4 regions of the Methylophilus flavus genome follow, and region 3 is predicted to be linked to each of the others. Evidence: predicted binding sites of a transcription regulator. Region 3 holds the regulator's gene; each other region holds the start of a gene.

Evidence for each region. Region 3 encodes sigma-54, which starts transcription at its own class of promoters, with help from an activator protein. Its sites were predicted from a motif close to TGGCACNNTTCCTGCT; they were not measured.
Region 1: a site for sigma-54 is predicted at 2,141-2,156, ahead of ACFQ2T_RS06790 (pilin). Genes of this name have one in related genera too.
Region 2: a site for sigma-54 is predicted at 2,285-2,300, ahead of ppc (phosphoenolpyruvate carboxylase). Genes of this name have one in related genera too.
Region 4: a site for sigma-54 is predicted at 2,104-2,119, ahead of ACFQ2T_RS13150 (glycogen/starch/alpha-glucan phosphorylase). Genes of this name have one in related genera too.

Annotation. Positions count from the first base shown of each region.
Region 1 covers NZ_JBHTLN010000001.1:1,386,137-1,390,252, forward strand. The annotation lists gene ACFQ2T_RS06780 (beta-propeller fold lactonase family protein) at 97-1,068, shown strand; gene ACFQ2T_RS06785 (SRPBCC family protein) at 1,230-1,775, shown strand; gene ACFQ2T_RS06790 (pilin) at 2,237-2,608, shown strand; gene ACFQ2T_RS06795 (prepilin-type N-terminal cleavage/methylation domain-containing protein) at 2,714-3,070, shown strand; gene ACFQ2T_RS06800 (alpha/beta hydrolase) at 3,143-3,793, shown strand; gene xseB (exodeoxyribonuclease VII small subunit) at 3,875-4,116, shown strand, end outside.
Region 2 covers NZ_JBHTLN010000001.1:1,122,443-1,126,558, reverse strand. The annotation lists gene rsmD (16S rRNA (guanine(966)-N(2))-methyltransferase RsmD) at 1-321, shown strand, start outside; gene coaD (pantetheine-phosphate adenylyltransferase) at 344-823, shown strand; gene ACFQ2T_RS05485 (YfhL family 4Fe-4S dicluster ferredoxin) at 828-1,076, shown strand; gene gloA (lactoylglutathione lyase) at 1,115-1,522, shown strand; gene ACFQ2T_RS05475 (hypothetical protein) at 1,515-1,775, shown strand; gene ACFQ2T_RS05470 (hypothetical protein) at 1,863-2,072, opposite strand; gene ppc (phosphoenolpyruvate carboxylase) at 2,332-4,116, shown strand, end outside.
Region 3 covers NZ_JBHTLN010000002.1:73,772-77,887, forward strand. The annotation lists gene tyrS (tyrosine--tRNA ligase) at 1-460, shown strand, start outside; gene ACFQ2T_RS10320 (RNA polymerase factor sigma-54) at 528-2,081, opposite strand; gene lptB (LPS export ABC transporter ATP-binding protein) at 2,088-2,834, opposite strand; gene lptA (lipopolysaccharide transport periplasmic protein LptA) at 2,846-3,511, opposite strand; gene lptC (LPS export ABC transporter periplasmic protein LptC) at 3,527-4,116, opposite strand, start outside.
Region 4 covers NZ_JBHTLN010000002.1:658,072-662,187, reverse strand. The annotation lists gene ACFQ2T_RS13150 (glycogen/starch/alpha-glucan phosphorylase) at 1-2,054, opposite strand, end outside; gene ACFQ2T_RS13145 (OmpP1/FadL family transporter) at 2,257-3,528, opposite strand; gene htpG (molecular chaperone HtpG) at 3,687-4,116, opposite strand, start outside.

The DNA of each region.
Region 1 (4,116 bases), on a different contig from region 3:
TAAAATTTTCTGCAAACTCCGCTGTCAACCCGATTCGAATCAATGCGTTTTCCAGCCATGTATCTTGCTTCAAATATATCTATCGACCAAAAACCAATGCATAGACGCAAACCGAATTCACGGCATATCAGCCTGGGCATATTACTTACATTGCTGTTCAGTTTCGATACAGCTGCAGGCAATATTGCATACATTACCAATCAAGGCAGCGATTCAGTCTCCGTACTCGATATTGAGAACAGAAAAGTTACCCACACTATTGAAGTCGGCAAAGCGCCTGTAGGCGTGGCAATTGCCAGCAAACAACAGCGTGTCTATATCAGCAACGCCAACAGCCAAACCGTTTCCATCATCAACAGCCGCACCCAGCAAGTGATAAAAGAAATACCGGTGAATATCCAGGCAGTCGGCATTACCTTGAGCCGTGACGAGAAAACGCTATATGTCGCGGACTGGGGTGGCGCGCAAGTGATTGCCATTGACACAGCCCATCCGGAAAAACACAAAGCCTTCAAAGCAGGCAAAACCCCTTCCGGCATGGCGGTGAGTGCAGATAACAAGAAGCTGTTTATCGCCAATCGGGATAGCGATGATGTGACAGTGGTTGACACGCGTACACTACAAACGATTGCGCAGGTAAAGGTAGGCATCCATCCGTTTGCCCTCACTTTAAGTCCTGATGGCAAGACAGTATTTGTGGTGAATGTGGTCAGCAATACACTGACGCTGCTCAATGTAGATTCGCTACAAACCAGCGCTATGAAAACGGGGCAGCATCCTTATGGAGTAGCTATCAGCCCCGATGGGCGATGGGCGTATGTCAGCAACAACCATGCAGAAAGCGTGTCTGTGATTGATATTGCCAATGGCAACACTATCAACACCATAGCCGTTGGCGAGTTTCCCGAAGGCATTGCGTATGACAAAACAAACCAACAAGTCATCGTTGCCAACTGGGGCTCTGACACTGTGTCGGTGATTGATGCCAAGACCAATACAGTGACAAATACCATTGCAAGTCCAAAACTATGCAGGTCGTTTGGGCAATTTATTCTGGAAGCAAGATAACTGAATATGTTCCGCCTCCCACTTTTTTAGTTTTTTCACAGGATTGCCCATGAACTAGTCGCAAAGAGTCATTTTTTTAGGTAAAGTCACGGGTTATTTTAAAACTCAGAAGACTGATTACTTTTAAGCTTTAAAACATCTGTAAATATCAGGAGATTGAAATGAAAAAAATATTTGGCATCATTGCCGTTTCTTTATTGCCATTGATTCCATTGACGGCAGCTGCGCACGGTGCCGCGGCATTACGTTTTGAAAAAACTGTCACCATCAAGGCGCCACCGGCAAAAGTGTGGGCCTTGCTGAAAGACTTCGGCAACGTACAAGCCTGGCACTCCGGCGTTGAGTCTACAAAAGTAGAACAGAAGAAAGACGAAAACGGTGATGACACCACTTACCGTACCGTCAAACTGAAAAATGGCGGCACCATGTACGAAAAACTGCGCTCCATCGACGATGCTGGCATGCGTCTGAAATATGAGTACGTCCTGGATAAAAGCACACTGCAACTGTCAAACTTTTATCCAACTGTTTCTGTCACTGCCAAAGGCAGCGAAACTGTAGTGACCGTCAAAGGCAGCTACACACGTGCTGACTCTTCAAACATCCCTAAACCAGAGCAAAACGATGATGCAGCAACTAAAGCCATCAACGAGTATTTTGATCCAGGTCTGGAAAGCCTGAAAAAGGTAGCCGAATCGGGAAAGTAATTAGCCAGGGTTCTGGAAAAAGTTCGCAAGGCAACAGTAAACCCTGGTGGAAATTCTGGTAAGTCTTACGTCGTAGTATTGAAGTTTTTGCAAATGCAGTCCAGGCCAAAAGTCTGACACTGTCACAAATAAAGGGATTGTGTACCACACAATCCCTTTTTTGCTTATGCGGTTTGCGCTACACAGAATGAATATTCTGACAAAAAAAATCACTCATATTCTGCATAACTGACAAATCCTGTCATTTTTCGTCACCTATTATTCAACTTGCCTACCTTTAACAATTCAGTATCAATTTATAGAAATAAAGGGTAAAACGTGTTTAATTCTTTTTTTTCAATAAGTTATGGTCTATTTTTTTCCTGTGGCACACCTATTGCTTATAGCTTACCGAACACTGTTAGAAAAGCAGTGGCTGAACTGTAAGTTGTTCACTTTAAACTTTGACTGAAGGAAACATGATGAAAAAACACGTACAACAAGGTTTCACCCTGATTGAATTGATGATCGTTGTAGCCATTATCGGTATTTTGGCTTCTGTAGCGATTCCAGCATATCAGGATTACACACGTGATGCCGCAAATAACGCTTGCTTATCTGAATCAAGCGCTTATGCCAAGAGAGCGTTAACAGATATCACAACAGGCAGAACTCCTATTGCCGCACCTCCAGCTGCTGGAGTTGGAGCATGTAACGGTACTATACAAAGTGCTGCTGGCATGACCTTGGCTACATTGGGTCCTATTACTGCTACACCAAGAAACCCAGGCGATCGTCTAGTTACATGCAACCTGGCTACTGGTGGCACTTGTACTCTGGCTGCCGCACCTTAATACGTAATAAATCAATAAAAGCCCTGCACTTGCAGGGCTTTTATTTAATTGCCAGCTAAAAACCCAAGGCTAAAATCAACTCTTTTACATTATAAGGGTGCAAGAATGCGTATACATCATGGCTTCACGCTAATTGAATTAACTATCGTTGTTGCCATCATAGGTATCCTTGCCGCTATCGCAATTCCCGCCTATCAAAATTACACGCAAGCCGCGGCAGACAATGCATGTCTGGCTGAGGCAGACGCTTACGCAAGAAGAGTGAGCACAGACATTCAGCTTAATAAACCATCCGCCGATATTCCGGCACCCATAGCACGCGCCTGCAGTGAAATAAACAATGGCGCCGCAGTCACGACCGCAACTACTTTTTCCGCTTTAGCGAAAGCACCCGGCACCGCCAATATTAATTGCGACCTAAGTGCAGAGGTATTGTGCACCAGGACTGTCGCTACACTTTAATCTCTAACCTCCTTAGTAGAGAGGTCCAGACTACCAGCTGATATAATGAAAGTTTCATTTATACTGCCCAACATGCTGGAAAACATCACGCTCAACACTAAAGACTCGACAGCCACCGTGATCTGGATGCATGGACTGGGCGCTGACGGTCATGACTTTAAGCCTGTGGTACAGATGCTCAACCTGCCGCACATTAAATTTATCCTGCCGCATGCACCCTACCGACCAGTAAGCCTGAACAATGGTTACGAGATGCGTGCTTGGTATGACATCTTTGGCCTTGAAACGGATAGCCCCCAGGACGAGGCTGGCATCAAAAAAATGCAGGGCCTGATTAACACGCTGATTGAGAGCGAAATCTCTACAGGGATTTCATCTGATCGAATTCTACTGGCCGGGTTTTCGCAAGGTGGCGCGATTGCGCTGCATACTGCTACACGGTTCAGCCAGCCTTTAGCTGGCATCCTCGCACTCTCCACTTACCTGCCTTTGAAAAGTAAACTTTCCAGTGAGCAGCACCCTGTAAATCAACACATGCCTATCTGGATGGCGCATGGCCGGTTTGATAATGTCATCGCATTATCCACCGCGCAATCCTCGCGAGAAGTGCTGGAAGACGCTGGATATCCGGTGGAATGGCACGAATACGACATGCCGCATAGCGTATGCGAACAGGAGATAGATGATATCCGCAACTTCCTGTTACGCGTGTTACCTGCCTGATCTGCTTCCAACCTTCCGAGAATAATCCCGCAACCGGAAGACTTTTGTTAAAATGTCAGGCGTTTTAACAGGTTGACCTTCATGAGTGTTCCAAAAAAATCTCCCGATGCGGCAAGTGATACGCAAACTTTTGCACAGCGCATAGCCGCGTTGGAGACGATTGTCAGAAACATGGAGTCTGGAGAGTTGCCTCTGGAAGCGGCGCTTACCGCATATGCCGATGGCATGCAATTGTTGCACGCCTGTCAGGCATCGCTGCAAGAAGCTGAGCAAACTGTATTGATCCTAAATCAGCAACAGCAATTAACGCCTTTCGACATTGA
Region 2 (4,116 bases), on a different contig from region 3:
CAGGCCTTGCTGCAAAACCAGGCATTACTGCAAGCCAGCAAAGCCGATATCCGCCAGGCCGATGCACTCAAGTTTTTGGCGCAAAACACGCAGCGTTACGATGTGGTTTTTTGTGATCCACCCTATCATAAACAATGGCTGCATAAGTTGTTGCCACTACTGTCCGGACATTTGTCCGCAGAAGGCTGGTTATATGTTGAAGCCGAATATGCGTTAAAATCCGATGCGGACTGGCAAGTGGTCAAGTCTGGCAAGGCAGGTCAGGTGTTTTACCATCTGCTGCAAGCCGCCAGCGCACCAGCACCAACGGCGCACCCTTAAAAGATTTCGGGATAATCAGGGCATGAGTAAAACCAGAATTGCAGTCTATCCGGGCACGTTTGACCCGATCACTAGGGGGCATGAAGATATCGTGCGCCGTGCGGCAAACCTGTTTGACCAGGTCATTGTGGCGGTGGCCGGCAGTACCAGCAAGCAGACCCTGTTCAGCCTGCAGGAGCGTGTAGACCTGGCGCAGTCGGTATTTGCCGGGGAAAATATCAAGGTGGTTGGGTTTGATGGCCTGTTGATGCAATTCGTCCAGGCACAGGGCGCGCAGATGGTGATCCGCGGACTGCGCGCTGCCAGCGATTTTGAATACGAATTCCAGTTGGCAGGCATGAACCGCAAGTTGTACCCAAAACTGGAAACCCTGTTTATGACACCAGCAGAAGAATACATGTTTATTTCCTCCAGCTTGGTGCGCGAAGTAGCGCGCCTGGGCGGCGATGTAAACCAGTTCGTATCGCCCGGCGTTGAAACCGCCATCAAACAAAAGTTATAGTTCAATGTCCCTGTTTATTACCGACGAATGTATCAACTGCGATGTGTGCGAGCCTGTGTGCCCGAATGAGGCTATTTTTCAGGGCGAAGAGATTTATGAAATCAATCCTGACCTGTGCACTGAGTGCGTAGGTCATTTTGACAAACCGCAGTGCCAGCAGGTATGCCCTATCAGTTGTATTCCGCTGGACCCGGATCGAGTGGAAACTCAGGAGCAGTTGATGGACAAATACCTGCGCATTACCAGGGCGTAGGATTAGCTTGTAATCAGTTAAATAACAGAGGGGTAATAATGCGAATTTTACATACCATGTTGCGCGTTGGTGATTTACAGCGCTCTATCGATTTTTATACCGGCGTGCTGGGCATGAAGCTGATCCGCACCCAGGATTACCCGGATGGCGAATTCACGCTGGCGTTTGTCGGTTATGGCAACGAATACAACAATACGGTGCTGGAATTAACCTATAACTATGGTAAAGCCAGTTACGATATGGGCGCAGCCTATGGCCATCTGGCGATTGAAGTGGATGATGCCTACCAGGCCTGTGAGCTGGTAAAAAGCAAGGGTGGCAAAGTCATACGTGAAGCCGGGCCGATGAAACATGGCACCATCGTGATCGCGTTTATCGAAGACCCGGACGGTTATAAAATCGAATTCATCCAGAAAGGCACCATCGAGTATCCGGAGCATGTCTAACCAGGCGCATTTGCTGGAAGCCGTCATACTGGCACAAGCCGGTGACTGGGATGCTGCGCACAATATTGCGCAGGATTACAGTGACCATGCGGCAAACTGGATACACGCGGTGCTGCATAAAGTCGAGGGTGATGTGTGGAATAGTAAATACTGGTATGGCAGAACCGGCGGCCGCCAGTATGAGGATTATGCGGCTGATATCCCGCGGGAGCTGGAAGCCATCAGGCAGTTGCTCGCATCTGGTGTTGCTTAGTTAGCTGATTGGCAGGTCAATATGGCCGTGGTTGCCCAGAACTGGTTCTCTGCATTACCCGGAGTCGAATCGCCGGAGTCCAAATCGTTAGTTATCTGCCTCAGCAGAATGCCGGTGGGTGATAAAAATCCCCCACAGTGATTGTAAAAACAAGCCTATCACTGTGCCGGTAAAGAACAGCATCACGACGGCAATCACGCACATGAACACTAAAAAGGCATCCTGATGCCATAGGCCTTGCGTGCCTATGGATTGCCAGGCTTGTAACAGCTGTTGTATCAGTCGATTTTCATCCATCTGTTTACCACTTACATGATCGGGGCATCGCGTGCCATCTCTGAATATGACTCATTTTTTGCATAATAGATGCATGATGCTCTTTCACGCCCGGCCTCTCGCCTGATTTCAACAGGGCCAAATCGGTGCATGTTCACATTGAGTGCACAACTACTTCACGCGATGACTTTTGCAAGCACATGATTTATATGTGAAAAATCAGAATATAAAGGTGGCCTGCTTGTTGCTAGTGTATCACTGAGCTAGGGGAGAAGACACCATGATAAAAAAACAAGTGGTTAGCGAGGTGGTTTCGGCCGAGACGCGGCTGTCTGACAATATTCAACTATTGGGCAGTTTACTGGACCAGGCGATTCAAGAGGTGGAAGGGCAGGCGGCGTTTGAGCAGATTGCTGCCATCCGCCAGGCGGCAACCAAATTCCATCAAACACACGACCAGAGCGCCTCGTTACAGTTAGAGCAATTGCTGGCAGCATTGACGCCAGCGCAAACCGTGTGCGTGGTCCGTGCCTTGAGTTATTACAAGCACCTGGTCAATCTGGCTGAGGATCTCTATGGACAGCAACAGGCCAATAGCCACGAGCCTGCGCCGGTCGCCGGGATGCTGTCTTATTCCCTCACCCAGTTGCGCGAGGATGGTGTGTCTGCAGGAACCATCCAACAGTTTTTTGACGATGCGCTGGTGTCACCGGTGCTCACGGCGCATCCGACAGAAGTGCAACGCAAAAGCGTGCTGGATATTGAGCGCAACATTCTCGAGTTATTGGCTGCGCGTGCGCATATGCATGCTGAACGCCAGCTGACACGTAATACCTTGATGCTGCAAGGGGCTGTTTCCGCATTGTGGCAAACGCGCATGCTGCGTTTCTCCAAGCTGACGGTGGTCAACGAAATTGAAAATGCACTCACCTATTACGACAGCACTTTTTTGCATGTGATTCCCGAGTTGTTACAGGACCTGGAACGTGACCTGTTGGCATTGATGCCTGCTGGCAGTGATTACCACTTGCCAGCCTTTTTACGCATGGGTAGCTGGATAGGAGGCGACCGGGATGGTAATCCGTTTGTGGATGGCACCACCTTGCGTGAAGCTGTGCGTTTACAGGCGGTAACAGTGTTCCGCTTTTACCTGGATGAACTGGCCGAGCTCAAGCGCGAGCTGGGGGTCTCCACCCGCCTGATAAAAGTAGATGAAGCCGTGATGGCACTTGCCAAAGCCTCGCGTGACCAGTCTGCACATCGTATGGATGAGCCGTATCGATTGGCGCTTAATGGCGTACATGACCGGTTGCTGGTAACTGCCGAGAGCCTGTTAGCGGGGGCGGGCTGGGCCATCGCAAAGGAGGTGGATGCAATCCCGTATGACAGTCCTGAAGCGCTATTGCAGCCTTTAAAGGCCATCGCCGACTCTTTGCGTAAGCATCATGGCCAAGCCTTGGTTTACCCGCGCCTGGGCAAACTGATGAAAGCGATTGAATCTTTTGGTTTTCACCTGGCGACTGTGGATATCCGCCAGTCTTCAGATGTGCATGAAGCCGTGATCACCGAGCTACTGCAAAAAGCGGGCTATGAATTTGATTATGCTGAATTTAATGAAGACGAAAAAATAGGTATTTTGCTGGAAGAACTCAAACAGCCGCGCTTGCTGTTCTCGCCTTTCCAGCAATATTCCGAGCTGGTGCACAAAGAGATAGGTGTGCTGGAAGCTGTGCGTGAGATGCGCGAGCGCTTTGGCTGTCATGCCGTGCGCCAATATATTATCTCCCATACCGAAACATTGTCCGACCTGCTGGAAGTCGCATTGCTGCAACGTGAAGCCGGATTGCTACGTGGTGTCTGGGGTTCGGCCAATATCCAGCTGGATTTAAATATTGTGCCTCTGTTCGAAACCATTGCCGACTTGCGCGATGCGCCCATGATCATGGGTAAATGGCTGAGTTTGCTGGGCATACGCCATGTGATCCGCAACCAGGGCAGCGAGCAGGAAGTCATGCTTGGCTATTCGGACAGCAATAAGGATGGCGGTTTCCTGACCTCTAACTGG
Region 3 (4,116 bases):
TGCCAAGATCATGTCTATCTCTGATGAACTGATGTGGCGTTATATCAATTTGCTGTCTTTTGCTTCGCTGGAAACCATTGCTGCATGGAAAGCCAGTGTTGAAGGAGGCGAAAACCCGCGCAATATCAAGGTAGGTTTTGCGCAGGAAATCGTTGCCCGTTTCCATGGCCAGGCCGCTGCTGAAAAAGCATTACAGGATTTCCAGACGCGCGCCAAAGGCGGCATTCCTGATGACGTGCCTGAAATTGCATTGACGATTGAAGGTGACAGCATAGGCATCAGCCAGTTATTGAAGCAGGCTGGTTTAGTGGAAAGCACCAGTGAAGCGATGCGTGCGATTCTGCAGGGTGGGGTGAAACTGGATAGCGTCAAGGTGGAAGACAAAAATCTGCAATTAGCAAAAAGCGTAGTGGTTGCCCAGGTGGGTAAGCGGAAATTTGCCAGGATAACGATTCGGTAAACGCTGTTATTTTAAAAATAAAGGCCGCTGAATAGCGGCCTTTTTGATTCTGGCGATGCTTAAAAAATCAAAGCGATTTACGCAAATTCGCAGGCGGGATACTCAGTGATTCACGGTATTTGGCAATCGTCCTGCGTGCAACTACTATGCCTTGTTGCGCCAGCGTGTCGGTAATCTGGTTATCGGACAGCGGTTTTTTCTCATTCTCTTCTGCCACCATCTGCTTGATCAGCGCGCGAATAGCCGTGGCCGAGCATGAACCGCCTGCATCTGTGGCAACCGAACTGCCAAAGAAGTATTTCAGTTCATACACGCCCCTGGCAGTGAGCATGTACTTATGGGTAGTGACGCGTGAAACGGTACTTTCGTGTAGGTCCAGCTCTTCTGCGATTTCGCGTAATACCAGTGGGCGCATGGCAATGTCGCCGTGCTCAAAGAAGTTACGCTGACGGTCCACAATCGCCTGCGAGACGCGCAAAATCGTCGAGAAGCGCTGCTGGATATTCTTGATCATCCATTTCGCTTCCTGCATCTGGCTTTGCAGGTACTGGCCTGAGCTATCTCTGTTACGTTTGAGGATGTCGGCGTACATCTGGTTGATGCGCAATTTCGGGATCACGCCATCATTCAGGGTGGCTACCCAGATACCTTTGATCTTTTTCACCACCACATCATGCTGGATAAAATGATCATGGCTAAAGTTCGAAAATTCGCTGCCTGGCCTTGGATTTTGCTGGCGTATCAATTGCTGCGCGCCTTTGAGTGAGGCTTCATCGCAGCCAAGTTGCTTGCGTAGCTTAATAAAGTCTTTATTGGCAAGCAGCGCCAGATGGTCCTTGACCAGGGCGATAGCGACTTTCAGGTAGGGTGTGCTTGCTGGCAGGGCATTCAGTTGCAGCAACAGGCATTCACGCAAATCGCGTGCACCTATGCCTATCGGGTCCAGATTCTGGATCAACTTGAGTGCCGTTTCCAGTTCCAGCAAATCCACTTCCAGTTCCTCCGGCAGGTTCTCAACGACTTCCTGCAGATCCTGTTCGAGGTAGCCATCGTCATTGATGCTGTCGAGCAGCAGTTTGACCAGGCTCATATCGCGATGTGACAAATGTGCCAGCTGAATCTGGTCTATCAGGTGGTCACGCAGGCTGATATTGGTGGCATCCTGGCGGGAGAAGTCACCGTCTTCATCATCATTGTTGTTACGGCCTGCTTCATCCCAGTTACTGGTGCTGCCAAACTCGCCGTAATCGTCTTCAAATTCCGGCGGGGTAAATTCTTCATTCAGGTTGGGCAATTCACCTTCATTGCCGCTGAGGTCATCGCGCAATTCTTCACGCAGTGTGTCGGCCGGTGAGGGGATATCTTGCTGCTGCATGGCGACGTCAAAGGAGCTGGCGTCTTCGACTTCAGCCTGCGCCGCTAACGGGGCGTCGGGCGTATTGTCTTCAAACTCGCCTTCTTCATTATTATCGGCCATCTCGAGCAAGGGGTTTTCCTGCAAGATAGCTTCCAGCTCCTGGCTCAATTCCAGCGTCGACAGCTGCAACAGGCGGATAGACTGCTGCAACTGCGGCGTCAGTGCCAGGTTTTGCGACATGCGTAATTGCAGGTTTTGCTTCATAAGGGATTACAGCCTAAAGTTTTTGCCCAGATATACTTCACGCACACCTTCATTCTGGATGATTTCATCGGGCGTGCCGGCGGCAAATACTGCGCCTTCATTCACGATGTAGGCGCGGTCACAGATATCCAGCGTTTCGCGAACGTTGTGGTCTGTAATCAGGATGCCGATATTCTGGCTGCTCAAATAACGGATGATTTTCTGGATCTCGATCACTGCAATCGGGTCGATACCGGCAAACGGCTCATCCAGCAAAATAAACTTCGGGTCAGTCGCCAGGCAACGGGCGATCTCCACACGGCGGCGTTCACCACCGGACAAGCTGACCGCCTGGCTGTTGCGGATGTGCTGTATATGCAATTGATCCAGCAATGATTCGAGTTTGGCTTCACGTTCTTCTGACGTGTAAGGGCGGGTTTCCAGGATAGACAGGATGTTATCTGTCACTGTCATCTTGCGGAAAATGGAGGCTTCCTGCGGCAGGTAGGCCAGGCCCATGCGCGCGCGTTCATGCATGGGGGCGTGGCTGACATCGGTGCCGTTCAGGGTGATGTGCCCGTCATCAAGGGCGACCAGGCCGACAATCATGTAAAAGCTGGTGGTTTTGCCTGCACCGTTCGGGCCCAGTAAACCGATCACTTCGCCGCTATGCAGCTCCAGCGTCGTGTTCCTGACGACTGTGCGACCCTGGTAAGCTTTTTTTAAATGGCTGACGCTTAAATGGCTATTGTCTGGTGAAGCAGTTGTTTGCATATTGCCAGTCTTTACTGTGGATCTTTCTTGATTTCGTTTGCGGTGCCGCTCGCTGCCGGTTCTGTCCTGAGCTGTAATGAACGGTTCATGCGCAGCCCTTGCTGTGCATTGGCCTTGTTATCAATCACAGGAGGGGTAGTTTTGTTCTTGGGCTGAATAATCGCCTTGACCCGGCTGTTGGCAGTGCCATTAGGATTGGCTTTGGTGCCACCGATCACTTCCGCATATTCCGCATTGGCGTCGTAGCTGATGTAATCACCGGTGACAATGTCTTCGCCACGTTTGACCCAGGCATCGGTATACAGTTGCACTTTATCCATACGGCCATTGTATTCAATGCGCTGGCCGCTGCCTTGCATCCATTCGTTTTTACCGGTGCGCTTCTGCTTGAAGGTGGTCGGCCTGCTCGGGCTGCCGATACAGGTGCTATGCTGAAAGCCGTCCTGATCTTCGCGGACGATCATTTTGTCCGCCTTGATCTGCAGGGTGCCCTGGTTGAGGATGACGTTACCTGTGTAGGTACTAATTTTTTTTGCATCGTTGACGCTGACGGTGTCGGCTTCCAGCTCAATCGGTTGCTCACGATCAGACTCTTCGGCCTTGACTGTATTTGACCAATGCAACAGCGTGCCAAGTAGCAGGCAGGTCACATAAAATAATTGCTTGTACGTTTTCAACTCATCTCTCCAGAATCATCGATCCTTGATTATTGCCTTGATTTTAGGCGTGGCCCTTTTGGTGGTGGCCGTGCTTTTTGTTTTCGCAGGCTTGGCTGCAGGTGCGGCATTCACTGCTACCGGTGCGCGTTCATAATGTACATGCACCCGGTTAAATAATTGCATGGTGTCAGATTTTTTATCAAAGCGCATGCCGGTGCCTGTAACCACACTACCCGGTTGCTGATGTATAGTCACCGGTAAATCCGTATAAGCAATATCCGTATCCGGTTCAACAAATAATTGTTCCGTCTTCAGTTGCATTTCACCTTTTTCAGCGGTGGCCTGACGAACCACTTTGACCTGCTTCACAAACTCCACCAGTTTACCATTGCCGGATATTTTGCCTTTCTGACCATAAATCTGGGTATAAGGCATATTCTCGCCAAACTGGGTAAAGCGCGGCCGGTCCAGTTCGGTATAGTCGCTGTCAGGGTAATGACGCATTTGCGAGGCCGCCAGCACATATTTAATATGGCCACCGGCGTCTGTGCGCGTGCTGACAAAATTATAAAGCATGTAATCCGGCGCATGACGATTGACACTGGTCATGCGCGAGGCTTCTT
Region 4 (4,116 bases), 580 kb from region 3:
CCATTGAGTGCCATTTTCATATTACCGGTGCCGCTGGCCTCGGTACCGGCAGTAGAAATCTGCTCGGACAAGTCGGCACCCGGGAACAGGATTTCAGCGGCGCTCACTTCATAGTTTGGATAGAAAACCACTTTCAGCTGGTCACCGATTACCGGGTCATTGTTAATCAAAGTCGCGACATCATTAATCAAGCGGATGATCTGTTTGGCCAGCCAGTAACCTGGCGCGGCTTTACCGGCAAAGATCACCACGCGCGGCACATGGTTCTTTGCTTGGCCGCTACGAATCCGGTTGTACAGGGTGATGACATGCAACACATTTAATAACTGGCGCTTATATTCGTGAATACGTTTGATCTGTACATCAAATATCGCTTGCGGGTTAATCGCCACACCCGTTTTCTGCAGTATCTTATAGGCCAGACGCTGCTTATTGGCCGCTTTGACCTCGCGGAAAGCTTTCCTGAAGGCAGCATTATCTGCCAAAGGCTCGATATTTTTTATCAGCCCCAGGTCTTTCTGAAAACCCGTACCTATATGCTTGGTTAGCAAATCGGTCAGCAAAGGGTTAGCCTGATTGAGCCAGCGACGCGGCGTGATGCCGTTGGTCACATTGGTAAACTTGCCCGGATAGATTTTATTGAAATCGGCAAACAATGTGGTTTTGAGTAATTCACTATGCAATGCGGCCACGCCATTCACCGTGTGACTGCCGACCACGGCCAGATGCGCCATACGCACACGGCGCCCATTCGCTTCATCAATAATGGAAACGCGGCTAAGCAAGCCACTGTCGCCCGGGAAATGCTGGTTTACCATCTGCAGGAAACGATGGTTGATTTCGTAAATGATTTCGAGGTGGCGTGGAAGCAACGATGAAAACAGATCCACCGACCAGGTTTCGAGCGCCTCTGGCATCAGCGTGTGATTGGTGTAGGCAAATATTTTAGTGACTAGGCTCCAGGCTTTGTCCCACGCTAGGTGGTAATGATCAATCAGCTGGTACATCATTTCAGCCACGGCAATCGCAGGATGGGTATCGTTTAGCTGGATGGCGACTTTTTCCGGCAAGGTTTCCCAGTCCGGATTATTGGTGATAAAGCGGTGCAGGATATCCTGCGTAGAGGCTGACACAAAAAAGTATTGCTGCTTTAAACGTAATTCTTTACCAGATTCGGAAGCATCGTTTGGATACAGCACCTGGGAAATAGTCTCCGCCCCATGACGACCTTCGACAGACTTATCGTAATTACCCTGATTAAACGATGCCAGGTCAAACTCTTTAGCGGCTTTGGCAGACCACAAGCGCAGATTATTAACGGTTTGTGTGCCATAACCCGGCACTGGGACATCATACGGCATGGCCACTACGCTGGCGGTATCTATCCAGTGGCGCTCATTGCCCCGCTCTGTATGCACCTGCACTACACGGCCATAAAATTTTACTTCGCAAGTATGCTCAGGGCGCTGCACTTCCCAGATATTCTGGTAGCGCAGCCAGTTATCCGGGTTTTCAACCTGCTGACCACCCTCAATGCTTTGCCTGAACATGCCATAGTCATAGCGTATGCCATAACCAGTCGCCGGGATGTCCATGGTCGCCATGGAGTCTACGAAACACGCCGCCAATCTGCCCAGACCACCGTTGCCAAGCGCGGCATCCGGCTCCATCTCGGCTACGCCTTCCAGCTGCTGGCCGATTTCCTGCAGACCCTCGCTTAGTTCCGGTGCAACGCCCAAATTCAGTGCCGCGTTAGACAGCATGCGGCCAATCAAAAATTCTAGTGATAAATAATAGACACGCTTGGTATTGGCATCGCGATAAGCGTCACGGGTAATCACCCAGCGACTCATTAAATGATCGCGCACGGTAAAGGCCGCGGTTTGGTACCAGTCTCGCGTGGTGGCCCAGGAGTTGGATTTACCAAGAGAAAATGTCAGATGGTTGCGCAAAGCTTGCGGAATCGGCAACTGCGTCAGCAAAAAGTCTTCAGCGTTATGGATGGTTTCTATCTTGTTAGTCTTGTTACGTGTGGATTTGGCATTAGTGGCCATGCATCTTCCCCTGAAATAATCAATAACGGATGTGATTGTCTAACTTAAAAGCAAAAAACAAGCCTGTCGCGGCTATTGCCCTTTATGACAAAAAGCCACGGCGAAGGTGCCATGGCTTTATTATAAATTACGATAAATGTAATTTTAATGACTGAAAGCGGAAACGCACTCAGACAATCATATAGAAAATCACAGATTTAGCCTACAACGCCCAACCGTAAGCAACACCCAGGGAATTCTGGTTCATACGTAAGTCAGCCTCTCCGCCGCCGAATGGCGCACCTGCAGGAATAGAGTTACTACCGCGCACTTTGTTTTCAAAGGCATGCGCGAAGAAGAAGGAAAGCTCAGCTTTGTTCGGCAAAGTATAGGTTGCGCCTAATGTAAGGTGATCCTGCACCACAGCAGGTGCCAGGATATTAAGAAGGGTCTCGCTACTGCGTACCGGTTGGGAGCTGTGATTGTAGCCAGCACGCAACGTTAATGTGTCGCTATAAGCATATTGTGCACCGACCTTGAAGACCGTAACGTCTCGCCAACCAAACCCTGGACCTTTAGATGAACCAAGGGCATTGCCAGCCAATAAATTGCTCAATGACAGATTACCAATAGAATCTACATCAGAATATAGAATACGTTGCGCATCGGCAGCCAATGTTAATGATGGCGTGGTTTTAATGGCAATACCAATGCCATAATTGGCCGGAATATCAATATCGCCGCCTTCTGCAAACAGGCCCTTATATTTATCAAACTTGCTGGCGTAGGTTTTGGTTTGATAAGTGGCACCCAAAGTCACGGCATCACTCACCTGGCCAACCCAGCCGAAACGCAAGCCGGCGCCATAAGAATTATCATGTCCGTTGTTGGTCACATTGCCGACAGAAGTCGTTGAGAGCGCATTATCAAAGTTCTGCAAACCCTTCGCCTCAAAACGCTGGTAGGCCAGATTCAGTGACACGCCCAACACATGCTGTTCATTCACGCGCCAGGTAGCGGTTGGCGCCACCACTACTTGCAGGTAATCAATCCCCGTGCGGCTGCCAGTCGTATTGAAATAAGGAATGCCATCCTTGTAGTCCGTATTCATGCCGCCATTACCATAGACACTCACGCCCAGTGTGGTGCGGTCATTGATCACCCGGTTATAGCCAAATTCAGGAATAAAAAAATGTTCGGTATCATTGCCATCATAACGGCCATCCAGCGCCCCGCTGCCACCGGCGGTATTACTGAGGCGAACGTCACGGTCTGGCTTGAACCAGGTGACGCCAAAATCGATCCTGTCACCGACAATACCCAAACCAGCCGGATTGGTAGCCGCTGCCAGCGCGTCTTGCGGCAGCGCAATGCCCACGCCACCCAAACCCAAACCCTTAACTCCATAGCCGTGGGCAAAATAACCATCGGTGGCGAAGGCGTGGCCAGCCATTATTGATAACAACCACGGCAACAGTTTCACGGTAGTGCGCATATCCAGCCCCTTAACAATCGTTGAGTCTTTTAATCTACCAAGCTTCCTTAATACCTGAAAATAATTTTGGATTATATTGATATAACTTATAAAAATATAAAACCCGCCTAAGCGGGTTTTATATTTGAAGCCAATCTTGCTGAATATTTAACTAAGACTTAAAGAATCAGGCTATTGATGCGTTTCACAAAGCTGGCAGGATCCTCCAACTGTCCGCCTTCTGCCAGCAAAGCCTGGTCAAACAGCACATGCGCATAATCGGCAAATTTCGCATCATCACTTTCAGCCTGCAGTTTTTCAACCAACCTGTGCGCTGGGTTGACTTCCAGGATAGGCTTGCTCTCAGGCGCCTGTTGTCCGGCTGCTTTCAGAATACGCGCCAGATTACCGGAAAGATCGTGCTCACCAGCTACCAGACAAGCTGGAGAATCAGTTAAGCGATGCGTCACTTTTACTTCCTTCACCGCATCACCCAGCGCCGCCTTGATGCGCTCCACCAGACCTTTAGCATTTTCTTCCACCTGCTTCTGGGCTTCTTTATCAGCTTCGTCTTCCAGCTTGCCTAAATCCAGATCACCTTTGGCGATG